2 regions of the Shewanella sp. SACH genome follow, and region 2 is predicted to be linked to the other one. Evidence: predicted binding sites of a transcription regulator. Region 2 holds the regulator's gene; the other holds the start of a gene.
The links. Region 2 encodes FliA, which starts transcription of late flagellar genes. Its sites were predicted from a motif close to CTAAAGNTNNNNNNNNNNNNGCCGATA; they were not measured.
Positions count from the first base shown of each region.

Region 1: BM607_RS05175 (VC2046/SO_2500 family protein) is a predicted target of FliA. The motif match lies at 1,689-1,715, and genes of this name have one in related genera.

Region 1 is NZ_MPDG02000001.1:1,185,686-1,189,100, forward strand. Features, by position in the region: gene BM607_RS05160 (PLP-dependent cysteine synthase family protein) at 1-1,133, opposite strand, end outside; gene BM607_RS21895 (hypothetical protein) at 1,213-1,374, shown strand; tRNA gene BM607_RS05165 (tRNA-Tyr) at 1,384-1,468, opposite strand; tRNA gene BM607_RS05170 (tRNA-Tyr) at 1,540-1,624, opposite strand; gene BM607_RS05175 (VC2046/SO_2500 family protein) at 1,750-2,238, shown strand; gene BM607_RS05180 (DUF406 family protein) at 2,448-2,735, shown strand; gene BM607_RS05185 (EAL domain-containing protein) at 2,987-3,415, shown strand, end outside.
Region 2 is NZ_MPDG02000002.1:1,097,913-1,101,327, reverse strand. Features, by position in the region: gene BM607_RS12795 (chemotaxis protein CheA) at 1-263, opposite strand, end outside; gene BM607_RS12790 (protein phosphatase CheZ) at 279-1,016, opposite strand; gene cheY (chemotaxis response regulator CheY) at 1,030-1,413, opposite strand; gene BM607_RS12780 (RNA polymerase sigma factor FliA) at 1,461-2,174, opposite strand; gene BM607_RS12775 (MinD/ParA family protein) at 2,167-3,048, opposite strand; gene flhF (flagellar biosynthesis protein FlhF) at 3,053-3,415, opposite strand, start outside.

The DNA of each region.
Region 1 (3,415 bases), on a different contig from region 2:
CTTAGTTGACCAAAATGATTAAATGCCGCAAGTTGGCGCTGATAGGGCGCAATATCGCCGATGTTGGCTGCAATCCATTCGGTATCGTAATAGGTATCGAGATAACGCTCACCCGAATCACAAATTAGGGTCACGATTGAGCCTTGCTCTCCGCGCGCTTGCATTTGTACGGCAAGTTGCAATGCACCGTAAAGGTTCGTGCCCGTCGATGCGCCGGTTTTACGGCCAATCAGTTGTTCTAACCAATGAATTGTCGCCACTGATGCTGCGTCGGGGATTTGCAGCATAGTATCCACAACGCCAGGAATAAACGATGGCTCGACTCTTGGTCGACCTATGCCTTCAATTTTACTGCCATTGCAACAGGTTAAGCTGGCATCGCCGCTCTGATAAAAATCAAAAAATACCGAGTTTTGCGGATCAACTACGCAAAGCTGGGTCGCCAACCTTTGATAGCGGATGTAGCGGCCTATGGTCGCCGATGTGCCGCCTGTACCCGGACTCATCACTATCCAACGCGGGATTGTGTGTGGCTCGCGTTCCATCTGATTGAAAATAGAATTGGCAATATTGTTATTGCCGCGCCAGTCTGTTGCGCGCTCGGCGTAGGTGAATTGATCCATGTAATGGCCGCCCAGCTCCGCGGCTAGGCGCGCCGATTCGGCGTAAATCTCACTGGAATGGTCGACAAAATGACATTGGCCTCCATAGAAAGTGATCTGTTCAATCTTCTTTTTAGCCGTGCTTTTAGGCATCACGGCAATAAAAGGTAAACCGAGTAAGCGGGCAAAATAGGCTTCAGAAATCGCCGTGCTGCCCGATGAGGATTCGATAATGGGCGTGCCTTGCTTAATCCAGCCGTTACACAGGGCATAGAGGAAGAGTGAGCGGGCGAGGCGATGCTTTAAGCTTCCTGTCGGGTGGGTACTTTCATCTTTAAGATAAATATCTATGCCATCGAGCATAGGTAATTCAAGTTTAATCAAATGGGTATCGGCGCTGCGCTGAAAATCCGCTTCAATCTTGCCTATCGCAAGGGCTTCCCACGTTGGGCAGAGTCTGTGAGCGCTGTGTGAGTCCACTGGCGGTTGAATTGTGTTAGATATCATCATAGTCACTTCGAAAGGGATCATTTTCAGAGCATATCACAGGGACGGGTAAAGCGGTTTTATTGGATCTGCTTGGAGTCACTAGCTTGAAGTCGCGCGAAGCGTGATTGATGTTAAAGACAAATATCGCGAACTAAAAAGATGGCTTCAAACAGAAGTGCAGTTTAATACAAAGAATGTAATCAGAACAAAAGGAATAGATGAAGTTATGGCAGATAAAACTTGGATAGACAAAACGGAAATTGAACAAGAGGGGTATAGATAATGAAAGAAATGGTGGAGGGAGAAGGATTCGAACCTTCGAAGGCTGAGCCGTCAGATTTACAGTCTGATCCCTTTGGCCACTCGGGAACCCCTCCACGAATACCTTTAACGCTTTTGTAAAACTCTACATCATTTTCGAACAACACTCACAAACTTACAGTGCAAATGGTGGAGGGAGAAGGATTCGAACCTTCGAAGGCTGAGCCGTCAGATTTACAGTCTGATCCCTTTGGCCACTCGGGAACCCCTCCTCAATTGCGGCCGCCATAGTAGTCAGAAACCTTTTGCATGTAAATACCCAATTTAAAAATTTTCCTAAAGTTATGCATCAAATGGTCGATTAACTAACAACGAATTGTTTTGACGATGTTTTTTTATGCAAATTGATGTTCCTTTAGTCAACGAAGCCCAAATTGGCACCCGCTTAAACGCGGCGATAGAAAACGACAGACGGGGTGAATTCGCCCTGTTGCTGTCGTTACTGTCCGTTGACGCACGGGACATGGCGCAATTTCAATGGCAAAACGAGCTTGATATGGCGCAAAAATTACAGCGTCAGTTCGAGTTGCCACCGCAGCAAAGCTTAATGGCTGATTTATCTTCTGCCGAACCAGTAGTCGATAACAGCAGTATTTTTATGGCCCAAGGTCCGCGGGCATTTCAATTACAGCAGGCACTGCGACCGGAAGCCTTAGTGATCCGAGGCGGTGAGAGCGTTGCAATGGCCGAGGCCCTGAGTAACTGTGATCATGTCACCCAGCTCAGGCAGCGGGGCCAACTCAGCGCGCCTAAGGTTGAAATCATGCATTTTGCCGATCAATTGGCAATCCAACGTAATCTCGTGCCTCTGCTCGCTTCTGCCTAGTTACCCATTTCCAGCAAGTCCTCTTCAATACCAATAGCGTCAATCTGCGCCATTTCAGTAAATAAGCGTGAGCTAAAGCCAGTTATCTTGAGGCTTAATTACCTATAATTCTGATTAACCTATCGAGTTAGCCACTTACCGCGCAAATAAATTAGCGAGCATAGTTTAGTGATGCCGTTAATCAGTCGCTTTATAAAGAAGGAATACAGATGAAAGGCATAATAGAAGCACAGAATCCGGCAGTGAATGACACTTGCACCGATTGTGGCAGTTTTGTCGATATCGGCGCCGTCATTGATGAACACGATACCTTATTGACGTTAAATTTTGTTGGCGATAGCGCGCAAACAGATGCAGAAAGTATGGCGAGCCGTGCCCAAGCTCGTTTTGCTGAAGTACAAACTGAGTTTGTGACCACGGCGGCGGGTATCGATTTACTGCTGACCTTTGGTGTGAGCGCCGAGAAAATGATTTTCCAATTGGAAAACGGTTTATAAGTTTTTGTGCAGCACTTTTAGCGGATAGATTTTAGCAAATAGAGTTCGAGCTTAATCGTTTTAACTGTCTAAAAATGCTGCAATTGTTAACTGAATTGTAATAAATTGTGCCACATGTTGCTGCACTTACAATAGATAGTGTAATCTGCCTCCAAATAAGAATAATTCAATCAGCTTAATTGCACATTTCAAGCTACGTTTGCGCGTAGCAAAGACCTTTAGCCCAACACGAAGTTTTGTAGGGAATCAGCGTGAAGCGACGTCAGCATCAGCATTTATTGGAGTCTTTGGTTCAGTCAACTGCAAAACAGCAGGGCGATTTCACCAAGACAGCAGAGTTAGCCACAGAGTTGTTGTGCCAGAATTTAACGGTTTCTTTGGTGTCAGTGTGGACGTTCTCAGCTGATCAACAAACCCAAACACTCGTTGCACAATTTGGTTCTATGATGTTGCAAGACATTCATAGGCCTAAACTATTACAAGCTTGTCCCCGTTATGTGCACGAGCTTAAAACCCTGCGCCATATCGATGCTGGCAATACGCTGACCGATCCCCGTTTAAGTGAATTGGCAGAGTGCTATTTTATCCCGCGGCACATCAATTCGAGTCTCGACATCGCCATTCGCATCAATGGTCGTCTGGAAGGTGTGCTCTGCATCGAGCGGGCGCAATTTACTCCC
Region 2 (3,415 bases):
AGCTCTGCGTTTACGCTGCGTTTGCCTGTGCGCAATAGATCGAAGGTATTCTCAGCCTCATGACACACATCGACCATGGGAGTTAAGCTAAGAAAGCCTGCGCCACCTTTAACGGTATGGAACCCTCGGAAAATGGCGTTTAGCAAGTTTGTGTCATCAGGATTATTTTCAAGCGCAACGAGTTGCTCTTGCAGAAGCTCTAAAATTTCACCGGCTTCGATTAAAAAATCCTGGAGTATCTCTTCATCTACATCAAAGGCCATCAAATTGACTCCCAGTTAGAAACCCAGACTCGATAGAAGATCATCCACTTCGTCTTGACCCGTTACTACATCTTGACGAAGCTCGGCATTCATTATCGGCCCTTCCGCTTCAATATTATTTTTCTGAGCAATCTGACTTTCAATCATAGGCTGCTCACCAAATACCGTCAGCATAGAAACCAGATTACTTTCAACTTCCATTACCAGATCAATAACACGGCGTATCATTTGCCCTGTTAAGTCTTGAAAATCTTGCGCCATCAATATTTGATTCAGCAATTCACGTAATCGAATCGAGTCGTCTGAACTACGGGACATAAGATCTTGGACATCGTGACAAAGAACCTTAAATTCACTTAAGACTATCTCGCGTCGCATTAATTTGTCCCAAGATGGCATGACTTTTTGAATATTAACCGTTACGGCATTGGCCAAAGGTAAACATTCTTCAACCGCATCCATGGTTTTATTTGCCGCTTGTTCAGTCATGTCAATAACGTAATTTAAACGTTGCTTGGCATCGGGAATTTCTGTATTGGCTAATTCAGAAAGACGATTATCAACTTGAAAATCCATCAGCGCACTATGAAGTTGCCGAGTTAATTTCCCTACCTCTTCGAATAATTCGCGTTGCAGTGGAGCTGCAAGCTCCCGAAATAAATCATCTGCCTGACTTTGCTCACCTGCACTTAATAATTCAACAAAGTGCTGAGCTTGCTCGAGCGTGATGAGCCCTGATGTTTGTGACTTCATAGCTCATCCTTGCTCAAGCGAGTCGTTCGAATATTTTATCTAACTTCTCTTTCAGCGTTGCTGCGGTAAAAGGCTTAACCACATATCCATTCACTCCCGCTTGAGCGGCAGCAATAATCTGTTCACGTTTTGCTTCAGCAGTTACCATTAATACGGGTAAATGCTTTAGCGAATCATCTGCGCGAATTGCTTTTAACAGATCGATCCCTTGCATGCCGGGCATATTCCAATCTGTAACAACAAAATCAAAATCCCCCTTTTGCAACATCGGCAGGGCTGTTGAGCCATCGTCTGCTTCTTGGGTATTGTTAAACCCCAAGTCTCGCAACAAGTTCTTGATGATACGCCTCATTGTCGAAAAATCGTCAACAATGAGAATCTTCATATTCTTGTCCAAGGTTTCCTCCGGTGAGCTGACATTCTGTGCTCGATTAATAATTATACTTATGTCCAATGCTTGAGTTTAGCTTTCAATCGCAACATTGCCTGACTTAATATCTGGCTAACCCGCGATTCACTGACTTCAAGAATGGCGCCAATCTCTTTTAAATTCAATGCTTCATCGTAGTACAGGGATAACACTAATGCATCTCTTTCAGGCAATAATTTAATTGCCTCAACCAGAGCAGAATGAAATTGGTTCTCAGCTAATGCTTCAAATGAATCATCATCGGACCGATCACTCACTGTAAGTATATCCTGAGATACGCCTAAGTCTTCTATCCCTATGATTTTTCCGACAGAAACATCGTTAAGAATATGATGGTACTCATCGAGCGTCATATCAAGTTTTTCTGCAATTTCTGTGTCGCGTGCATCACGACCCAGTGCTTGCTCTAACTCATCTATAGCGTGTGCAACCTTGCGGTTGTTACGATGAACGGAACGAGGGACCCAATCGCCGCGGCGAATTTCATCTAACATGGCCCCACGTATGCGTATGCCGGCGAAGGTTTCAAATTTCGCACCCTTGCCACCATCAAACTTGGATGATGCTTCTAATAACCCCATCATCCCAGCTTGGAGTAAATCATCTAACTGCACGGAGGCAGGTAGTCTGGCGAGTAAATGATGCGCAATTCTTTTAACCAACGGAGCATACTGTTCAACGATCGACGATTTATTGTCAAAACAAGTATACGCAGCGGCTTTATTCACTCGTTTTTTCCTCTTGAAAATCTGGTCGTTGTACTAAACGCTCAACGAAAAACTCCAAATGCCCACCAGGTTGCTGCGGTACAGGCCAGCTTAGAATTTTATTTGCCAACCCTTGATACGCAATCGCTGCTGGTGATTTAGGATAAGCTTCAACCACCAATTTTTGTTTACGAACTGATTTACGTAAGTTTTCGTCAAATGGGATTGTTGCAACCAATTCAAGGGCGACATCCAAAAATCTGTCGGTCACTTTACTGAGTTTAGCAAATAATTCCATACCTTCGCGTAAACTACGCACCATATTGGCAACTATTTTAAAACGGAACACGCCATGCTCACGGCTGAGGATTTTTATCAGGGCATAGGCATCGGTAATTGATGTGGGTTCATCACAAACAACGACCAGCACATCCTGCGATGCACGTGAGAAACTGAGCACCATATCTGAAATCCCAGCAGCAGTATCTACGACTAGAATATCAAACTGAGTCCGCATCTCACTAAATGCGCGAATTAACCCTGCATGTTGCGCTGGGCTTAATTCCACCATCCCTTGTGTTCCTGAAGTGGCTGGCACTATGCCAATCCCTTTAGGGCCACGAACGATAATATCGTCAAGCTCTGCATCACCAGAGAGAACATGGGAGAGGTTACGCTCGGCACGAATACCCAGCATGACATCGACGTTTGCTAAGCCAAGGTCAGCATCAAGTACCAAGACACGCTTGCCTTTTTCGGCTAATGCCACAGCAGTATTAATGGAGACGCTGGTTTTACCAACGCCACCTTTACCACCTGTGACCGCGATTACTTTCACTTTTTCGTTATAGGGTTGATTCATCATACGTAAACCACTTGCTTGATCCAGGGTCATAAATCTACTCAAATGCACAGGCCATATTATCTGACCACGCTGTGTCTTGTAATGATTGTTGTTCTGTACTATCTAACGCTGCGAGTGCCTGCTGGGCTAAATCTAAGGTATCCGCAACTTTCATATCTTCAGGAACTCTTTGTCCATCAGTAACATAACTTAATGGTAATCCGTTTTGGATCAACACACTTAATGCCCCTGCTAACGACACAGATTCATCGAGTTTTGTGAGAACGACACCAGATAGGGGAATGCGTTTAAAATGATTGACTGCATCTTGCAGCACACGGCGCTGTCCTGTCGCAGACAGTACCAGATAACTGCGGATAGGTATCCTGCTATTTGCAGTTAAATTATCAAGTTGCTG